3 regions of the Priestia sp. D3YE.R1 genome follow, and region 2 is predicted to be linked to each of the others. Evidence: riboswitches for the same ligand, from Rfam matches in the RefSeq annotation. Region 2 holds a riboswitch; each other region holds the start of a gene.
What was found. A riboswitch is a leader RNA that binds a small molecule or an ion and turns the genes downstream of it on or off. The one in region 2 is predicted to bind S-adenosylmethionine.
Positions count from the first base shown of each region.

Region 1: another riboswitch for S-adenosylmethionine. It lies ahead of ACOZIR_RS04710 (hypothetical protein); the one in region 2 lies ahead of ACOZIR_RS20285 (Na+/H+ antiporter NhaC family protein).
Region 3: another riboswitch for S-adenosylmethionine. It lies ahead of ACOZIR_RS16370 (trans-sulfuration enzyme family protein); the one in region 2 lies ahead of ACOZIR_RS20285 (Na+/H+ antiporter NhaC family protein).

Region 1 covers NZ_JBLTHW010000001.1:911,768-918,498, forward strand. Annotated here, with positions in the region: gene ACOZIR_RS04680 (GtrA family protein) at 1-230, shown strand, start outside; gene ACOZIR_RS04685 (DUF6044 family protein) at 268-1,953, shown strand; gene ACOZIR_RS04690 (glycosyltransferase family 2 protein) at 1,966-2,955, shown strand; gene ACOZIR_RS04695 (hypothetical protein) at 3,063-3,503, shown strand; gene ACOZIR_RS04700 (GNAT family N-acetyltransferase) at 3,584-4,030, shown strand; gene ACOZIR_RS04705 (hypothetical protein) at 4,043-4,339, opposite strand; SAM riboswitch class I at 4,461-4,562, shown strand; gene ACOZIR_RS04710 (hypothetical protein) at 4,626-4,970, shown strand; gene ACOZIR_RS04715 (DUF1540 domain-containing protein) at 5,071-5,229, shown strand; gene alaP (alanine permease AlaP) at 5,546-6,731, shown strand, end outside.
Region 2 covers NZ_JBLTHW010000003.1:381,596-388,326, forward strand. Annotated here, with positions in the region: gene ACOZIR_RS20265 (Ger(x)C family spore germination protein) at 1-891, shown strand, start outside; gene ACOZIR_RS20270 (YtoQ family protein) at 1,052-1,492, opposite strand; gene ACOZIR_RS20275 (ABC transporter ATP-binding protein) at 1,663-2,574, shown strand; gene ACOZIR_RS20280 (ABC transporter permease) at 2,567-3,334, shown strand; SAM riboswitch class I at 3,436-3,542, shown strand; gene ACOZIR_RS20285 (Na+/H+ antiporter NhaC family protein) at 3,628-4,938, shown strand; gene ACOZIR_RS20290 (hypothetical protein) at 4,978-5,106, opposite strand; gene ACOZIR_RS20295 (LacI family DNA-binding transcriptional regulator) at 5,231-6,190, shown strand; gene ACOZIR_RS20300 (transcriptional regulator SplA domain-containing protein) at 6,276-6,524, shown strand; gene splB (spore photoproduct lyase) at 6,637-6,731, shown strand, end outside.
Region 3 covers NZ_JBLTHW010000002.1:818,136-824,866, forward strand. Annotated here, with positions in the region: gene ACOZIR_RS16355 (CotH kinase family protein) at 1-536, shown strand, start outside; gene ACOZIR_RS16360 (spore coat protein) at 755-1,810, shown strand; gene ACOZIR_RS16365 (hypothetical protein) at 1,880-2,542, shown strand; SAM riboswitch class I at 2,709-2,826, shown strand; gene ACOZIR_RS16370 (trans-sulfuration enzyme family protein) at 2,898-4,043, shown strand; gene ACOZIR_RS16375 (trans-sulfuration enzyme family protein) at 4,027-5,208, shown strand; gene ACOZIR_RS16380 (hypothetical protein) at 5,244-5,510, opposite strand; gene ACOZIR_RS16385 (SIMPL domain-containing protein) at 5,573-6,232, opposite strand; gene putP (sodium/proline symporter PutP) at 6,333-6,731, opposite strand, start outside.

The DNA.
Region 1 (6,731 bases), on a different contig from region 2:
AAAGCATACTGCGTTTTATTTTAGTTATTGGCATTTGCTACGGCTTGTCTTACTATATTGGACTGCAGTTCTCCAGCTGGTTATTGCATCAACTTCCTGTTGCGGTGCGTCCGTTCAAAAAAGACGTCGGTATATTAATTGGAACAGGTCTGTATACGCTTTTAAATTATACGGGTCAAAAATACTTTGTATTTAATACAAAAAAAGAAGCAGTCGTCATTCACGATTAGCTTTTAGTCATTATGAAATGGAAATAGGTGTTAACAGATGAAGAAAGAAACAGCTATGAATAAAGAAAAAACATTGCTTATTATCGCTTTCCTTTTGCTGCTTGCGTATGTATCTCCTATGTTTTTACTTGGGGAAAATTCACATATACGCGTGCATGATAATTTAGACTCAAATATTACGTGGTATAAAGTTCTGCATCAAAGCGGGGAGCTGTTTGGTTCCAGTCATGCCGTATTACCTCAAATTATTAACGGATTGCCGAGAAACACGTTTGGAACAGAATTTAGCGGTATTCAGTGGCTGTATGGCTTATTTCCTACCATGCTTGCGTACAGCCTCAGCCAAATGATTACGCGCATATTTGCTTTAATTGGAATGTATTTATTATTAAAAAAGCATTTTATTAAAAGCGAGGATGCTTATGCGATTCGAGTGCTTGTATCACTTGCTTTTGCACTTACGCCATTTTGGCCTTCGGGCATGCTGAGTACATTAGGACAGCCGCTGGCGCTGTGGGCGTTTTTAACCATTCGAAACCGCGAAGGAACGTGGAAGGAATGGCTTACACTTTTATTGCTTCCGTTTTACGCGAGTTTTGTGCTAGGTTTTTTCTTCTTTTTAGCGGCGATGGGGCTGCTATGGCTAAGAGATGCCGTAAAAAAACGAGCGTGGAATATTCCTTTTTTAAGAAGTATTGCAGCGATGACCGCTGTCTTTCTTCTCATTGAATACCGGCTTGTTGATTCGCTTTTATTTCCGGAGGCCCCGACGAGTCGAAATGAATTTTTAAGCTCTACTCTAAGCTTTGGACATTCCGTTCGCCTTGCTTTAAAGAACTATACGCTCGGGCATACGCATGTAATGACGCTTCATACCTTTGTCATTTTACCGCTTTCTTTTGTCGTACTGTGGATTGTTGCTCGGAATCAGAAGGGAAAGCTTGAAAAAACGTTTTTGCAGTTATTTATTCTTAATCTCCTGCTGTCGATTTGGTATGCGTTTTGGTTTTATAAAGGATGGGAGCCGCTAAAAGAAAAATATCAGCTTTTTAATACGTTCAATTTTGCTAGATTTCATTTTTTACGCCCGCTCATTATTTATTTAATGTTTGCCGTTGGCGGCTATGTTTTATGGAAAAGGAGCAAGGCGTGGAAGAAGTTTGTGTGGGTATGTTTGATTTTACAGCTGCTTGTGTTATTTATAGCAAATCCAGAACTTTATTACCGCTACAATCACGAGCCGTCAGTCAAGGAATTTTATGCTGTTCATCAATTTGATGAAATAAGCAGATATATTGGAAAACCTAAATCATCTTATCGCGTAGCAAGCATAGGGCTTCATCCATCCATTGCTCAGTATAACGGCTTTTATACGCTAGATACGTATAACAACTTCTATCCGTTAACGTATAAGCATGAGTTTCGTAAAATTATTGCCAAAGAGCTTGATAAAAATAAAAAACTAGAAAGCTACTATGATCACTGGGGCAACCGCTGCTATGTGTTTGTTAGCGAGCTAGGGAAAAAATATGATTACCGAAAAGACTCAACTAAAAAAATCCATCATTTGCAGCTTAATATCAATCAATTTAAAAAAATGGGCGGTCGCTATATTTTTTCAGCTGTGCCAATCGAAAATGCTGAAAGCGACGGTTTGCACTTTTTAAAAGCATTTAACGATAAACAGTCCGCTTGGAAAGTGTATGTATATGAAGCAAAGTAAGGGGGCAATAAAATGAACAGACCTATTTTAACGATTGTTGTTCCATGCTACAACGAAGAAGAAGTATTCACAGAGACGTCTTTTCAATTAACTACTGTAGTAAAAGAACTAATAGATGAACGTCTTGTATCAAGTGAAAGTACCATTTTATTTGTAGACGATGGAAGTAAAGACAGCACGTGGTCGCTTATTGAAAAAGAAAGCTGCAGCAATTTATTTGTAAAAGGGTTAAAGCTAGCGCGAAATGTAGGACATCAAAATGCTTTGCTTGCAGGACTAGAAGCAGCCTACCAACAATCTGACTGCGTCATTTCCATTGACGCGGATTTACAAGATGATATCAACGCCATTCGTACTTTTGTAGAGAAGTATTGGCTCGGGTATGAAGTTGTATATGGTGTTCGAGACAGCAGAGAAACCGATACACTTTTCAAACGAACTACGGCAGTAGGATTTTACCGTTTTATGAATAAGTTAGGAATTCAGCTCGTTCAAAATCACGCTGATTTTCGTCTCATGAGCAAACGTGCTCTTGGTGAACTCATGAAATACAAAGAAGGAAACGTCTTTTTACGAGGTCTTGTACCATTAGTAGGATTTCGCTCCACTGAAGTCACATATGACCGCAAAGAACGGACGGCGGGCGAATCAAAATATCCGTTAAAGAAAATGCTCGCTTTTGCATTTGACGGGATTACATCTTTTAGCGTAGCGCCTATACGGTTATTAACGCTGCTTGGAGGAGCTTCTTTTCTTTTTAGTGTTGCGTTTGGCATTTATGCGCTGATTCAAAAATATTTAGATCATACGCAAATTGGGTGGACGTCTCTTATTTTATCAATTTGGCTTGTAGGCGGCCTGCAGCTAATGGGGATAGGGCTTGTCGGAGAATACATTGGCAAGATTTTTAACGAAGTGAAACAGCGTCCTAAATATACGGTTGAAAGAGATTTATATACGAAACACTCATTAGACAAACAAAAAGATTTGCTGATGCATTAATTAAGAAGCTTCTCCTGAATGGGGGGCTTTTTGTGTTAAAACGTATATCATAATTTTTAGGGCAATAGGAGATGCTACTACTAAAATTGCTAAGGAGATCAATATCTATGAAAAGACTATTTTATACAGTCAGCACTTTTTGTTTTGTTTGGCTTGCTTTTGCAACTATTCATGTTAGCGCTCTTTCGATGGAAAAGCTTCCAATGAAGAAATCATCTGAACAATGGTCGGTTGAACTGGCAAAAGCAAGTATGACGGGAGATAATCAGCTAAAGTGGAAAAATAACGTCTATCATACATATGGGTTAACCGTTGAAAACATTGGAAAAGACGTAGAACGCGTGCAGGTTCAAGCTTTTCGTCACGAAGGAAAAAATAAGACGAAATACAGCTTGTTTTCTCCTATTGAAAGATCTAACTTAAGCAAAAGCGGTCAGCGTTTTCGCTATGCGAATTTTGCTGTTCCTGGAAAAGCGGCAGGCTTAGACATCATGATTAACTGGACGGATGAACAAGGCAATCATCAAGAACATTTTGAATTTAAATAAAAGTCTTCGCTTAGGCGAAGACTTTTTTTGCAGGAATTTATCTCTGCATGTGGAAAACGAACACGAAAGGAGAGATCGTGATGATTGTAAAAGCTACTGAAGAAGAAATACAGGAAATTCGGACAAAATCTGCTGATGCGCTGTTTGAAGGAACAACGCATCAGTTTCAACCGTCAACTGAACGCGTAAATGAACTAATTGATAATGCTCTTAAAAAAGGATGTTATTATTTAGTATCTAGACAAGAAAATAAACTCGCAGGCTGGGTTCTTGCGGGACCATCTGCCGACTTCTTTTCAAAAGAAGAAATTGGCTTTATCTACGAGTTATATGTTGTATCAGAATACCGCGGGCGGGGTCTAGCCAAGCCGTTAATGCAAAAAGCGATTGATGAATTGTCTATCAAAGGATACCCTGAAATCAGGCTCAGCGTTCATGCTGGGAATTTTGTACAGCATGTGTATCGCGAACTTGGATTTGTAGATAAACAAATATCAATGAGCCTGCAGGTGGTAAAACGTTCGTAACGTTGGTGAATGTCAGCGAGTCCATAAAACATAAGATGTTATACATGCGATGAGGTTTGGTAATGAAAGTAAAAGTAAATAAGTAGCCCAAACGGCGCCTTTATCTAGTACTTCAACAGCTCCTCCACCTGTATGATCTGAGGCGGGAGGATCTTCAAGCGCGTTCATAATCAAAGCCGCTGCTGCTAAAATAATTCCTCCAATGCTTCCGGTTGTTTTGACAATTGCAATATGGAAAGTAGATGAAAAGGCAATGCTGAGAAGCAACAGCAAGCTTCCCAAAAAAGCAGATAACATATATCGTTTCATGTGCTCACCATCCTTTATGACAGCATACCATATTTTACTTCTTTTTTCTTTTTATTGAAAAGCTATTGACGTAACCTACAAAACATATTAGAATAGTCAGAAATAATTTAAAAACGAAATATTCTTATCTAGAGAGGTGGAGGGACTGGCCCTTTGAAGCCTCAGCAACCACAATTATTGAATGGTGCTAATTCCAGCATAGCCTAGCTTTGACAGATAAGAAGAGGAATCTTTTTCTATGGTGAAATCCTCTTCTTAGGAAGAAACATTTCGTATAGAAAAGGTGATGACATTGAACAATAGACAAACGGCGTTAAGCATTGATGATTATTTAGATCTATACTTGTTAGCAAAAGAAATAAAAGACGAAACGTGGCAACAGGAAATTTTAGCTGCGCTAAAAACGAAGCAAAATCGCTCATTTGAAGACAAACAATCCGCACTCGTTCAAGAAATATGGGAAGATTTTAAACAGTTAAATGAAGATATTTCTTTTACGTATCGCTTAATTCAAGAAGAGCCAACTAATGAACGATTTCAGGCTAAATTAAGGCACCTGCGAGAACGACGGATTACGCTGAGTCGCGAGTTATATCTAGCTAAAAAACAGTATGTTGAACATATGCAATAAAAAGATCCGCTTGATAAACAAGCGGTTTTTTTGCATGTAAATGTTAGAAGCATTATATTTCGGGTAAAAAAGAGATAAGACAAGAAAAGGAGGGATGACAGTGGCTCAAGGTGTATTATGTGAAGTAAATGAGTGCGTGTATTGGAAAACTGGAAACAAATGCAGTGCAGAGTCCATTTACGTTGTGAGTCCTGAAAGTAGTCACCATGTTTCTGAAACGGAAGAACCTGGCTGTAAAACTTTTGAACCCGCGAGATAAATGCTAGTTTTTATAAAAAGCATAAAATGAACGATGCGCTGACGGAGTTGAGTCGGCGTTTTTCTATTTTTTTAAAATGCTATTACTTAGGTGCAATAATAAATACATAGTAAAAAACCAGTGTCTACATCTAATTGTGTATTTAAACAAAATGATACGATAATTTTTTTATTTTTCGACAAAAGAAAAGTGAGAGAAAGGTGATAGAATACAAATATATAGCCTAGCTGACTTTTAGCACAGACTTATATGAAAGCGCTAACAAAAAAGGCTGTATTCATCTCGTTTTGACAGATTGGAAAAAGGGGAGACGTTTATGCAGGGGAAAACTCAGGGGAAAGAATTGAAACGCGGGTTAGAAGAAAGACATGTGACGCTGATGTCCTTAGGAGCAGCCATAGGGGTAGGGCTGTTTCTTGGATCTGCATCTGCTATTAAATTAGCAGGACCGGGAATATTGTTGGCGTATGGATTTAGCGGAATGATTATGTTTTTTATTATGAGAGCACTTGGAGAAATGGCGATTCAAAAACCTGTTGCAGGTTCATTCAGTAAGTACGCGCGCGACTATTTAGGGCCGCTTGCTGGTTATTTAACAGGTTGGAATTACTGGTTTTTATGGGTTGTAACATGTATGGCTGAAATTACAGCCGTTGGTATTTATATGGGGTATTGGTATCCAGATGTACCAAACTGGATTTGGGCGTTATCGGCGCTTGTCATTATGACAACAGTTAACTTCTTAGCTGTTAAGGCATATGGCGAACTGGAATTTTGGTTTGCACTTATTAAAATTTTAGCGATTGTATTAATGATTGCCGTTGGATTATTAATGATTGTGTTCGGAATCGGCAACGGCGGCGTTGCGACTGGTATTAAAAACTTGTGGGACAACGGCGGACTGTTCCCGCACGGATTCAAAGGCATTTTGCTGTCGCTGCAAATGGTCATGTTTGCGTATTTAGGAATTGAAATGATCGGTGTTACCGCGGGAGAAGTGAAAAATCCGGAAAAATCTCTAGCAAGAGCGATTGATTCTGTCTTTTGGCGTATTCTTATTTTCTACGTGGGTGCATTATTTGTCATTATGTCGATTTATCCTTGGCAAGAAATCGGTTCACAGGGAAGCCCGTTTGTATTAACATTTGAAAAAATCGGGATTCCAGCGGCGGCTGGTATTATTAACTTTGTCGTGCTAACAGCAGCTCTTTCTTCTTGTAACAGCGGTATTTTTAGTACAGGCCGTATGCTGTTTAACTTAGCAGAGCACGGAGAAGCGCCAAAAGGATACAGCCAGCTGACAAAAGGCGGCGTACCGGGAAAAGCTGTTTTAGCATCAGCGGGTGCTTTATTAGTGGGAGTAGCGTTAAACTACATTGTGCCTGCCAAAGTATTTACGTGGGTAACAAGCATTGCAACATTCGGTGCGATTTGGACATGGGGAATTATTTTGCTTTCTCAAATTAAGTATCGCAAAACGTTAAAAAAAGGTGAAGAGGAAA
Region 2 (6,731 bases):
CTTCGTGAATTATCTTTAAGAAGTGATACTCCTTTAACTAGTCCCCATATGAAAGTAATGGTTATAAGTGAGGCTCTTGCACGAGCGTATAGTTTAGAGCAATTAGTGGACCAAACTCTTCGGGACAATGATTTTAGACCTAGTTGCCTTGTGTTTATTAGTAAAGGAAGAGCTAGCGACACGTTAGAATCAAAAACAGCAGGAGAGATCCCGGCTTTTCACCTGTATGGAATGATAGACAATACGTATCGAACGACGCGAATTTTACCGCCCATGCCGCTTATTAAATTAGCAAGCAAGATTCAAACTGGGTCTAGTTTTCTGCTGCAAAATGTATTGTCAGCAAATGGAGAAATCAAATTTGCGGGTGCTGGTATAATTAAAGGGAAAACAAGCAAAATGATTGGTTTTTTGAATGAAGAAGAACTAGATGGTTTGGCTTGGATCACAGGCAAAGGGAAAGGCGGGCTAGTGAAAAGCTTTGATAAAAAGACTGGTCAGCTGATTGTATACGAAATAGAGTCTATGAAAAGTCATATTCAACCCCATGTTAAAGGAAATAATATCTCTTTTGATGTACACATTGAATCAGTGGGAAGGCTATCTGAAAGTTGGATGACTTCAGGGAGCTCTTTTAATAATCAATTTTTACAGAATGCGCAAAAAACTTCAGAAAAAAAAGTAAAGTACCTGGTAAGAAACGTACTAGAAAAAATGCAAACAAAATATAAAGTTGATGTTGCAGGCTTCGGAAATCAATTGAGAATTAAGCAGCCTAGAACATGGATGAGGGTCAAAGAAAATTGGGATCAAACATTTAGTGAAGTGCCAATTAACTATGATGTGAAGTTAAAGATTAAAGATTATGGAGCATCCGGGTCAAAAAAGTAAGCACCCGACTGTAACTTTGCTTATCGTTATGTCAAAAATGAAACTCCCACAAGAATAATAATCTCAGAACTTCCCACGAAATACTCATCGCATGCTTCGTACGGAGCCTTCAATAAACAACAAATAAGAGCTGCCGGTTTTCGACAGCTCTTATTTGTTGTTATTCAAAAATATAAGCTAGTGCTTGAAGAGCCTGTTCTGGCGTTTCGACTACAACTTGCGCTTTGTTTGACAGTTCTTTAAGCGGGTGGTGCAGTTTTTCAGGACGAACCAAAATTAGCGGTTTATCTAATGCGATGGCTGTCGCCGCATCCATTGCGCTGTTCCACTGCTTGTATTTTTCACCAAATAAAGCAATGACCACATCAGATTTTTTAAGGAGCACCTGCGTGCGTAAATTATTAATTTGGGAAGCAGCTTCATCTTTTAAGACAGCATTAGGCTGTTTTCCTAAAATTTCTTCTCCAATATTATCGGAGCGGTCATGGTCTGTCATGGGACCGACAAAGGTAAGGGGAAGGTTTAATTGTTCCGCTTGGTTTTTAATTTCGTCTCGCCAGTTATCGTGAATTTGCCCGGCAAGGTATATGGTTAAGTTCATTATGTAGAAGTCCTCCTCTAACTAAGATTTGTTTTATTTTATCAAATGTAAGCGGATAATACGAATGATTTGAATGGGCTACTTTTCCAAAAATAAGGTTATAGTAGACAAATAGTTAAAAAAGAGAAACAATAGAAGGCGTATTGCTAATTAAAGAAAGGATGTACATGATGACAGAAACAGTGCTACAAGTAGATCATGTCAGTAAAGTAATTGGGAAGAAAACCATTTTGCATGATGTATCCTTATCGGTTGAGCGCGGTGAGATTTTCGGATTGCTTGGTCCAAACGGATCTGGAAAAACAACGCTAATTCGTACCGTAGTAGGACTCATTAAAGAAACAAAAGGGACAATTACCGTCAATGGGTTTCCATTAAAGGAACAGTTTACATCAGCTATGAAATCAATTGGAGCGATTATTGAAAACCCTGAGTTTTATGATTATCTAACGGGCTATCAAAATTTAAAACACTTTGCTAATATGCATGAAGGAATCACAGCAGAACGCTTGGATGAAGTGATTGCGCTAGTAAAGCTTGAAAACAGCATCCATGCAAAAGTGAAGACGTATTCTCTTGGGATGAGACAGCGTTTAGGAGTAGCTCAAGCTATTTTACATAAGCCTGCATTGCTTTTACTAGACGAACCAACAAATGGTCTAGACCCAGCGGGAATGAGAGAGTTTCGTACATATTTACAAACACTTTGCAGGGAAGAAGGCATTTCAATCTTAATCGCGAGCCACTTATTAAAAGAAGTAGAAGCATTATGTGACCGCGTTGGCATCATTCAAGACGGTGAGTTAAAAGCCGTTCAAGATCTATCTCCAAATCGTCAAGATCAAGGAATGTACGTAGAATTTGAAGTGTCTGACGCGCAAAAAGCAGCGGAACTTTTATCAAAAGAATTTGAAGTAACGATGAGATCGCATATTATCGACGTAGCGATTGTGAAAGAGCAAATTCCAGCTGTGAATGAAAAATTAGTGGACAGCGATATTTTAGTCTACCGAATTACCCCTGTGTATGAGACGCTTGAAGATTCGTTTATGTCCGTTACGGAAGGAGAGCACCATGCTTAAGTTAATTCAAAATGAACACATGAAATGGTTTCACAAAAGAAGTACAAAAATCACGTTTATCACAATAGGCATTTTAACTCTTTGTATGGCTCTTTTAATGAAGAAAGTGTCAAACAGTGCAGGAACAGAAGAAAACGTTTTGAACTTCCTGTCATTTAGTTCAGGTATGCTCATTCTTGTTCAATTTTTCGCTCTTGCTGTCGGAGGGTCAATGGTTGCAAAAGAGTTTGAAGCAGGTACCATTAAGCTTCTGTTAATTCGTCCGGCTAGACGTTCAACGATTTTAGCATCCAAATACATAACGCTCATTTTAATTAGCTTATATTACTTACTGAGCTATTTGCTTTTTTCATTTGTATGGGGAGCATTGTTCTTTGGATTTGCCAGTCTAGAAGGAGATGCGCAGCTGCTTAAAAACATTACGCTTACGTATGACAGTGCGTATATGGAAACGTTTATGATGATGACGTTCGCATTTATGCTGTCGTCTTTATTCAGAAACAGCGCGCTTGCTTCAAGTCTAGCTATTGTTGTAAGTATCGGGGCGAAAGCAGTAACTGGAATAGTATCACAGTTTGGTTTATGGTGGGGGAAATTTTTACTGTTCGCCAACACGAACTTTGTGCAGTATATGGACGGCATGAAGACGATGTTTGAGGGCATGACGATTTCATTTTCAATCTTCATCTTAGTTGCACACTTTGTCTTTTTTATGGGCGTAGCTTGGGCAGCGTTTTTAAAACGTGACGTAGCTAATTGATGTGAGAATTTTCTCACTATATATTTTTCTGAAATAGCATTTGACAATTATATAAAAAGAGATTACAGTAGTGAAAGACTATTTTTAAAACAACTATAAACTTCTTATCAAGAGAGACGGAGGGACTGGCCCTGAGATGTCTCGGCAACTGGCTGTACGCAGTGCGGTGCCAAATCCAGCAGACGATGTTTCGTTTGGAAGATGAGAAGGGTAATCTTATGATACAAATAAGAGACCTCTTCTTATCAATAAGAAGAGGTCTTTTTTTATTACGTAAACAAGAGGTGTTAAGAATGGAACAACAAAAAGGAAACGGCTGGGCGCTGTTACCGCTGGGCGTCTTTTTAGTCCTGTTTGTCGGATCAGGAATTATAACGGGAGATTTTTATAAGCTCCCTGTATTAGTGGCCATTATCATTGCAGCCATTGTGGCGCTGGCTATGAATCGTAAAGATTCACTTAATGTAAAAGTTGAACGTTTTGCTAAAGGAGCAGGGCATCCTGATATTATTATTATGGTACTTATTTTTATTTTAGCAGGTGCTTTTTCTCAAGTTGCTAAAGGCATGGGAGCTGTTGATTCAACGGTAAACTTAGCGCTTTCTGTACTTCCGCAAAGCTTAGTAGTAGTCGGAATCTTTGTTATTGGCGCATTCATTTCAATTTCGATGGGAACGTCAATGGGAACCATCGCTGCATTGGGGCCTATCGCTGTAGGAATCAGTGAGCAGGCTCATGTATCCATTACATTAGCAATTGCCGCTGTTATTGGTGGTGCAATGTTTGGAGATAATTTATCTATAATCTCTGATACAACCATTGCAGCAGTTCGTACGCAAAAAACAAATATGTCAGATAAATTAAAAGTAAACTTTTTTATTGTCCTTCCTGCAGCGATCGTTACGGTGATTCTATTGTTTGTCATGACGCTTGGCAACACGTCTTCAGTAGAAATCAAAGATTTCAGCTGGTTTAAAATCTTGCCATATATCGGCGTACTAGTGGCTGCTATATTTGGTGCAAACGTCTTAAGCATTTTAACTGGAGGAATTGTATTAGCCGGCGTAATTGGATTAGCTGATGGAAGCTACACGCTTTCTTCTCTTGCTAAAACTGTGACAGAAGGTATTGGTGGAATGTCGGAGTTAATTATTTTATCTCTTTTAATTGGTGGAATGGTTGAACTCATTCGCTATAACGGCGGTATTCAGTTCTTATTGAATTTATTAACACGACGTATTCAAACAAAAAAAGGTGGAGAATTCAGTATCGCTGGATTAGTAAGTTTAACCAATTTGGCCACGGCTAATAACACGATTTCAATTATTACGGCAGGTCCGTTAGCAAAAGAAATCTCTGATAAGTATTCAATTGATAATCGAAAATCAGCCAGTCTGCTTGACTTGTTTTCATGCAGCGTTCAAGGTCTTATCCCTTACGGTGCACAAATGCTTCTAGCAGCAGGATTTGCTAAAGTTTCACCAGTTGAGATTATTCCATTTACATTTTATCCAATGTTAACAGCTGTTTGCGGCATCATTGCAATTGTAATTGGATTTCCTCGTTTAAATAAAAAATCAAAATCATCTAAAGAGGCTGCGTAATATCAAACCCTTAAAAAGAATGTTCTTTTTAAGGGTTTTTTACTGTTTGAAAAAATCAACTGGCTTTTCTTTATCTAACTCCTTCCAAAGCGTCTCATTTTGTTTAAGTGCATAAGCCGCTCCTCCAATTTCAATTCCGCATAATAAAATGAATAATAAAATACCCATGAAATGACCTCCTTACGTAAATGAATAAAAACACGATGGTAACGGGTTTAGCTTATTGCTGTTTCACTTTATAATGAGAATAAAGTATGAAACGCGTTTCAGCGCAAGAGAAAAAGGTGAAAACATGACAAATATCCGAGATATCGCCAAAAAAGCTGGTGTATCTGTTTCGACTGTATCCCGGGTGCTAAATCATCATCCGTATGTAAAAGAAGAAAAACGCCGGCTGGTAGAGCAGGTTATTCACGAACTTAATTATGAACAAAACATTAATGCCGTTCACTTATCAAAAGGGAAAACAAATATGATTGCCGTCGTTTTGCCTTTTATTAATCATCCTTATTTCAGTCTGCTTTTAGAAGGAGTGGCATCTCAAGCGTTAGAAAAGCAGTATCAGCTTGTTATTTGTCAGACCAACTATGATGTGAAAAAAGAAGAAGAAGCGCTTCATATGCTAAAAACAAAGCAGGTTGATGGAGTCATTATTTGTTCTAGAGCCAGCAGCTGGAGCACCATTGAATATTATCAGCAGTACGGGCCCATAGCCGTGTGCGAAAATGTACAGAATCGTTCTATTCGCTCCGTATACGTTGATCATTATGCAGCTTTTAAGCAGGCGCTCCTGTATTTAAAAGAAAAAGGATATACGGATATTGGCTACTGTATTGGAAGAATGACGGGTACAAATAGTCAACAGAGGCAACAGGCATACAAAGAATATATAAAAGGAATAAATCAGCCTTATCATTCAGAATGGGTTTTTCAAGGCTGTTTGAATGTGACAGATGGTGAAAAAGTGGTGAAAAAATTGGTGCAGATGAAAGATAGGCCTCAGGCGCTTTTAGTAACAAACGATCAAGTCGCTATCGGAATAAAAGCTCAGTGCGAACAAGCCGGTATATTAGTTCCAGGGGATTTAGCTATCATTGGTTTTGATAATCATCCGCTTTCTTCATATTTACAAATCACAACGATCGAACTTCCTCTTAAAGAGATGGGAGAAACGCTTTTTACATTAGTCGGAAACAAGGCGACTCAAAAAATTGAGCTCCCTTTTCGGTTTATTGAGCGTAAAAGCGTATGAATTCTTGATGATGCCATGAGGTGTGTTTACCGGATAAAATGAGCAAAAGCGGACATCATACGAGTAAAGAAAGAAGAAAAGGATGATGATCGTGGAGAAAAAAGAATATCAAGTGGGAGATCAAGTATTTGTTATTTACCGAAATCCTCATACGGCGAACGTTGCCAATATTAATCAAGCTGAAATTGTTGAACATCCTGAAAACAAAGGTGAAAAAGCGCTGTTTCTGCATGAGTCTTATCATTTGTTAGCTGAAGATGATGCCGTGTATTCAACGTATGAAGAAGCAGAGAAAATGTATAACAAGATATTTGATTATGAACAATATAATTGACGCAAGGCTCTCCTTAAACAGAGAGTCTTTTTTGTTTGAAAAATAATTACCACGGATAGAGTCTTTTTGTTTTTCAAACGCTATTAGTATTAGAAAAAAGGAAGTGTACATGATGATAAAACCTTTTGTACCTCAATTAGTATACATTGAGCCGGGGGCAATGGAGTACCCGCTTGGTGTTCAATTAAAAGAAAAGTTTGAGAAGAT
Region 3 (6,731 bases), on a different contig from region 2:
AATTAGAAAAGTTTATATTTAATCTTAATACCTGGACAAATACGGAATTCGAACAGAATATTGAGAAGTACCTGAACGTCGACCGCTACTTATCTTGGCTAGTCGGTATTATTTGTATGCAGAATTACGACGGTTTTGTCCATAACTATGCGCTCTATCTAAATCATGAAAGCGGGCGTTTTGAACTGATTCCATGGGATTATGATGCAACTTGGGGAAGAGATGTAAATGGAAAAGTAATGGAAGGAGACTATGTCCGTGCACAAGGATTTAATACGCTTACAGCTCGCTTACTGGCGGTGAACAGCATTAAAAAGCGATATATTAAAAAAATGAACAATGTTCTAAATAATCAATTTACAATAGAATACATGAAACCAATCATTTATCAACTGCATGAGTATATTGCTCCATATGTATTAAAAGATCCTTACGTAAAAGATAACTTAGAGCAATTTTATAAAGAACCCGAATTTATGCTGTCTTTTATAAAAGAACGAACAGCGTATATTAAAAATAACCTTTTGACTCTTTAAAAATGGATAGATTTATAGGCAACAGTGGATTTTGTTAATAATAGGCAAATGCAGGAAATCAATAGCTGTACATGATACGTATATATACAGTATGAATGACCAATAAGGATAACTAATAAGGAGGAAAAACAATGAGTAACTATTACTATGGCCAAGAACAAGAGCAAAATCAAAATCCACGCCAAAAATCAAGCCAAAAACGCAGCCGAAATATACAAATGCCTGATAAAGGCTATTCTTCTCACTTCAAACCCCTAAAAGGAAGAGTGGTGACTGTTTATCGTGGAGGACCTGAATCTAAAACAGGTTATTTGGTTGACGTGCAGTCAGACTATTTAATCTTAGCAGTGGAAAGCAATAATAACAATAATAACAATAATGGTGAAAATAACAATCAAAACAATCAAAACAACCAAAATAATAATCAGCAAGAATATACACTTGTATATTATCACTTAGCGCATGTAAAAAGTATTACTGAAGATACTATGTCAAATTCGGCACAAACGTTTACCGGAATTAGCACAGAATTAGAATTGTATCGAGGAAAAACTTTTGCAGGAACTTTATCATTGATGAAAACTAAATATGTGCAGGTTAACCAAGGTGGGCCTGAGAAAAAAGCAGGTCAACTTCTTGATGTCTTAGGTTCATTTGAATCTGCTTATATAGTATTACTCACAGAGGACGACGGTATCATCTATATTAATACTGAACACGTTAAGAGTGTGAGTGAATATCAAAACAACAATGGAGATCAAACTACTCAATCTGCAAATGAACTCTTAGTGAGTCAAGAACCAGAATATATGAAATCTAAAAGCTTTAACGATCTTTTTGCTCACCTTTCCCATAAATGGGTATCAATCAATAATGGAGGACCTGAAGCTGTAGAGGGCGTGCTAGTACAAAGCCGAAATGGTACATTTACACTTGTGCAGAATAATCAAGTATTACGCTTACAGCCGAGACATGTTAAAACCATTTGTGTAGGAGCAAAAGGGGCTTTTAAGCAAAACGATAACAATCAAAACAATGAGGAAACAGAAGAAAATGGAGAGACTGAAGCTGCAAAGTCTACAGAAGAACGTACAGGAAGCCGCACAGGTGGACGTACAGGACGCCGTACGGGAGGGCGCACAGATGATCGCTCTCGAGGACGCCGCACGGGAGGACGCACAGGGGATCGTTCTCGAGGACGCCGTACGGGTTCACGCTCTTCAGCACCGGCAGAGAAAGTTATTAAAACGAAAAATTATCGTTGGAAAGCATGATGAAATGGAACATAAAAGGTGCTTATAAAGCACCTTTTCTATCATATAGGAAAAAGGAGGAGAATGAGAATGAGTATGAATCATTATATCAATAAAATTGTGGAGTTAGATATTTCAGGTAAAACGACATTTGTTGGCAGACTTATTGATCTTGGATTAGATATTATGGTTTTGTATAATGGACATGATTATTTGTATATTCCTCTTTTACACATGCATGGTTTGCGGGAAGTATCGGAAGAAGACTATACGGTTTTACGTGAAATAGAAGAGAACTTAATAGAAGAAAGTCAGCGGATTTCTTATCGTAATATTTTACAGCAGGCAAAAGGGAAGTTTATTGAAATTTATGTAACGGGAGGGAAATCATTGCATGGCTATATTACAAGCGTGCTGAATGATTATCTTGTATTTTATTCTCCAGTGTATAAGAATGTCTTTGTTTCTCTGCATCATTTGAAATGGCTTACCCCTTACAGTAATGAGTTAACCCCTTATTCTTTAAGTGACAAAGAGCTGCCAGTAAGGCCCGCCTCTGCACCTTTTGTCAGAAACTTTGAAGAGCAGCTTAAAAAATATGAAAATCAACTGGTCGTATTAGATTTAGGGGATCAATCAGAAAAAATTGGCGTACTTAAAGAAGTTTCTAATAATATTGTTGAACTAATTACGGCAAATGGAGAAAGTATGTATTGGAAGCTAGCTCATGTAAAATCTGTGCACTTGCCTTAGAAAAAGAGACCTCGGTGTCGTCTCTTTTTTTATGTGCTTATCAGGACAAGTATATTGAATAAACAAATGAGATGATTTAAATTTTTTAGAAAATTATGTTGACAATAAAGAAAATCTTTATTAAAGTTAGTAACAACAAACGTTAACCACCAACAATTATATAGAACTCTTATCAAGAGTGGCGGAGGGACTGGCCCTGCGATGCCCGGCAACCATCAAATGAAACATTCATTTGAACGGTGCTAATTCCTGTGGAACATCAGTATTGTTCTAACAGATGAGAGAAATCGTGTATAAACGAACACTCTTCCATCTGTGAAGAGTGTTTTTTATTTTGAGTTAAGGAGAGAAATAGATGAAAATTGAAACTTTATTAGTTCGTTCAGGAGTAGGTCGTGACCCTTCAACAGGTTCTATTACAACACCCATTTACCAAGCATCAACATTTGCTCATCCTGCTTTAGGGCAAAGTACAGGATTTGACTATGCGCGTACGGCAAATCCTACTCGTACAGCATTGGAAGAAGCAATTGCTGCTTTAGAAAAAGGCGAAGTAGGAGTAGCATTCGCTTCAGGAATGGCGGGTGTAATGGCAGTTTTAGCACTATTTAAAAACGGAGATCATTTAATTGTATCAGAGGATTTATACGGAGGAACGTACCGAGTACTAAATGAAATCTTTTCAGAGCAAGGAATTACTGTTTCGTACGTCAACACAGCCCATCTCGAGCAAGTGAAAGATGCGCTTCGTCCCAATACGAAAGCTGTATTTATTGAAACACCTACAAATCCAATGATGCACGTAACTGATTTGCCAGAAGCAATTGCGTTAGCTAAACAGCATGATTTGCTTACGATCGTTGACAATACATTCATGTCCCCTTACTATCAGCGTCCTTTAGAGCTTGGAGCAGATATCGTGATACATAGTGCGAGCAAATACATTGGAGGTCATAATGATGTAGTTGCTGGTCTTGTAGTCGCTCGATGTAGTAGCTTAGGAGAAAGAATTCGTTTTTATCAAAATGCAGCTGGGGCAATCTTAGGTCCACAAGATAGCTGGCTGTTATTGCGCGGTGTTAAAACGCTAGCGCTTCGTATGGAAAAGCATAACGAAAACGCACTGAAAATTGCAAAGTGGCTTACTGCTCATGATCTCGTGGAAAAAGTGTATTACCCTGGTCTTGAAACACATCCGGGCTATGAAATCATGAAGAAACAAGCAACTGGATTTGGAGGCATGATTTCTTTTGCTGTCTCACACCCTGACATCGTGTCCACGCTTTTGGAAAATGTCAAAGTTATTACATTTGCAGAAAGCTTAGGAGGCGTGGAAAGTTTAATGACATTCCCAGCTCGTCAAACACACGCTGACATTCCGGAGGAAATTCGAAACCGTGTCGGAGTAACAAACTGTTTACTGCGATTATCTGTTGGAATTGAGCACGCAGATGATTTAATTAAAGATTTGAAGGAGGCATTTGATGCATACCAACAATAATAAACATAGATTTGGTACGAACTTAATTCATGCAAATACAGGAATTGACGGTCATTTTGGAGCAGTTAACGTACCTATTTATCAGGTATCTACATTTAACCAAGAAGATGAGACGAACAACGGCCGCTATGACTATTCTCGTTCAGGAAATCCAACTCGTGAGGCTTTAGAAAACACCATTGCTCAGCTAGAAAATGGATACGCTGGCTTTGCTTTTTCGTCAGGTATGGCTGCTATCTCATCGGTGTTATCTATTTTTGAATCAGGGGATGAAATTTTAGTTTCACACGATACGTACGGCGGGACATATCGTGTATTAACACGATTATTTTCAAAGTTTGGTATCAAAACAACTTTTGTTGATACAACGAAGGTTGAAAAAGTAGAAGAAGCTATCACAAAAGATACGAAGGCTATTTATATCGAAAGCCCTTCAAATCCATTTTTACAGGTAACGGATATTAAAGCAGTAGCAAGTTTGGCGAAAGAGCGCAATCTCCTTACAATTGTGGATAACACGTTTTTAACGCCTTATCTACAGCAGCCGATTGACCTTGGTGTAAATATTGTAATTCATAGTGCTACAAAATATATCAGCGGTCACAGTGACGTCATTGGCGGTCTAGTTGTGGTAAGCGATGAAAAGCTAGCGGAAGAAGTAAAGTTTGTACAAAATGCTTTTGGTGCTATCTTAGGACCACAGGATTGTTTTTTACTGCTTCGAGGCATTAAGACATTAAAAGTTCGTTTAGATCAACAGTTAAAAACAGCGCTGCAGTTTGCAAAGTGGCTTGAAGAACAATCTCTAGTGAGCCGTGTATACTACCCAGGTTTAAAAAGTCATCCAGACCACAAACTCATTTCAGAACAAGCAAATGGATACGGAGCTATGATTTCTTTCCAAGTACAGGATGAAAAAGTAGCACGACATATTTTGCAAGGAGTCAAATTGGCTTCAATCGGCGTTAGTCTAGGTGCAGTTGAATCCATTCTAACGCATCCTGCAACAATGTCTCATGCAAGTATCCCAAAAGAAGTACGTGAAGAAAAAGGAATTACTGATTCACTTCTTCGCCTTTCAGTAGGGTTAGAGGAATTCGAGGATTTGAAGCAAGACTTTAACGCTGTTTTTCAAAGCTTAGAAGAAAAAGCGTTAATTAAATAAAAAAAGGACTTCCATCAAGGAAGTCCTTTTTCTTGTTATATACAGCTATCTAAAAGGTCTGTGTATAGGGACGTAAGCGCAACTTTTTCATCAGAGGAAAGACTGCTGTTTAGAATTCTTTTGATGCCAAGATGATATTTTACATACGGTGTTTGCCGAACGCGTGGATGAGTCATTTCATCTTTTAAATCTTTCAGAATGGCTTCGTGAAGCTGATCTTCACTTGCCATGGCTTGTTTAGAAGCGAACGAACGGTTCAACCATAGGGTCTGATAAGCTGCTAGTAAATGTTCAGAAGTCATTGTGCAAAGAGCTCCTTTAGATTAGTTTCTTCATTATAATAATCTATAGTTTACCATAAGTATTAATACGTGTACGTAACTTTTACAGAAGCAGATACAGTCAAGGACTGAGCTTGAATAGGGGGAGAGGCTGCTAATAACTTAGGCGAGGAGCCAGATGACTGATAGACGGGTCCTTCTTCGATTAAAATAGGAATTTGGTTAATAGGGAGCTGCAGCGTGTTGGCAATGGTAAAGGCCTTTTCTTTAGCATTTAATAAAGCTTTACTAATCGCTTCTTGTTCATATTTATCATCATTTGTAACGTGAAATTGAAGATCTTGCGCTACGTTGGCTCCGCTTGAAAACGTAGCGTTATAAACATCGCCAGCTTGTTTTACATCCTGTACTCTTACTCTAAACAAATGCTGTACTTCGTATCCTGTAAGAGTCGATTTTCCATCGCTGTAATCATATTTAGGATTTATGGTGAATGAAGCTGTTTCAATTTGCTGGTCATTGATTCCAAGTTTTTTTATCTCTTGCAGCAAAGTATTTGAAACAGCTGAATTTTCTTTTAAGGCTTCTTGAACGTCTCGGTTTTCCGTCCGGGTTCCAATCGTCAGGGAAATTTCATTTGGAACTGCTGAAGCACTTCCTTCACCAATTACTTTAATTTCTCTATTTTGTGTATCTACGCGCAGTTGCTGTGTAGGTTCATAAGGGAAATAAGAATGTTGCATGTAAAAACCCTCCTTAATCCGTCTTTAGTACATATATATGACTGTATGGCTTGCATTAAAAGCAAAAAGTACACAAGTCGTAACTTGTGTACTTTTTTTACTATTTTGTATGCTGTTCTAATACGCTTTCCATGTTTCTAAATTGATCTTCTACAGCTTCTGAAGGCTTTTTTGTTAACATACTTACTACAATAACAGCCAGCAAGCTTAAGAAAAATCCAGGAATCATTTCATAAAGGGCATCCTTCAATGGAGTATTTACCCAAATTAATACTGTAGCAGCACCTACAATCATCCCTGCAAGTGCTCCCCATCGAGTCATACGCTTCCAGTAAAGACTTAGTAAAATAGCAGGACCAAAAGCTGAACCAAATCCAGCCCAAGCATATCCAACCAGCCCTAAAATCGTATCACTAGGTTTTAAAGAAAGCAAAATACCTATAATTGCAACACCTAAAACCGCAGCTCTTCCAACCGTCACAAGCTCTTTGTCAGAGGC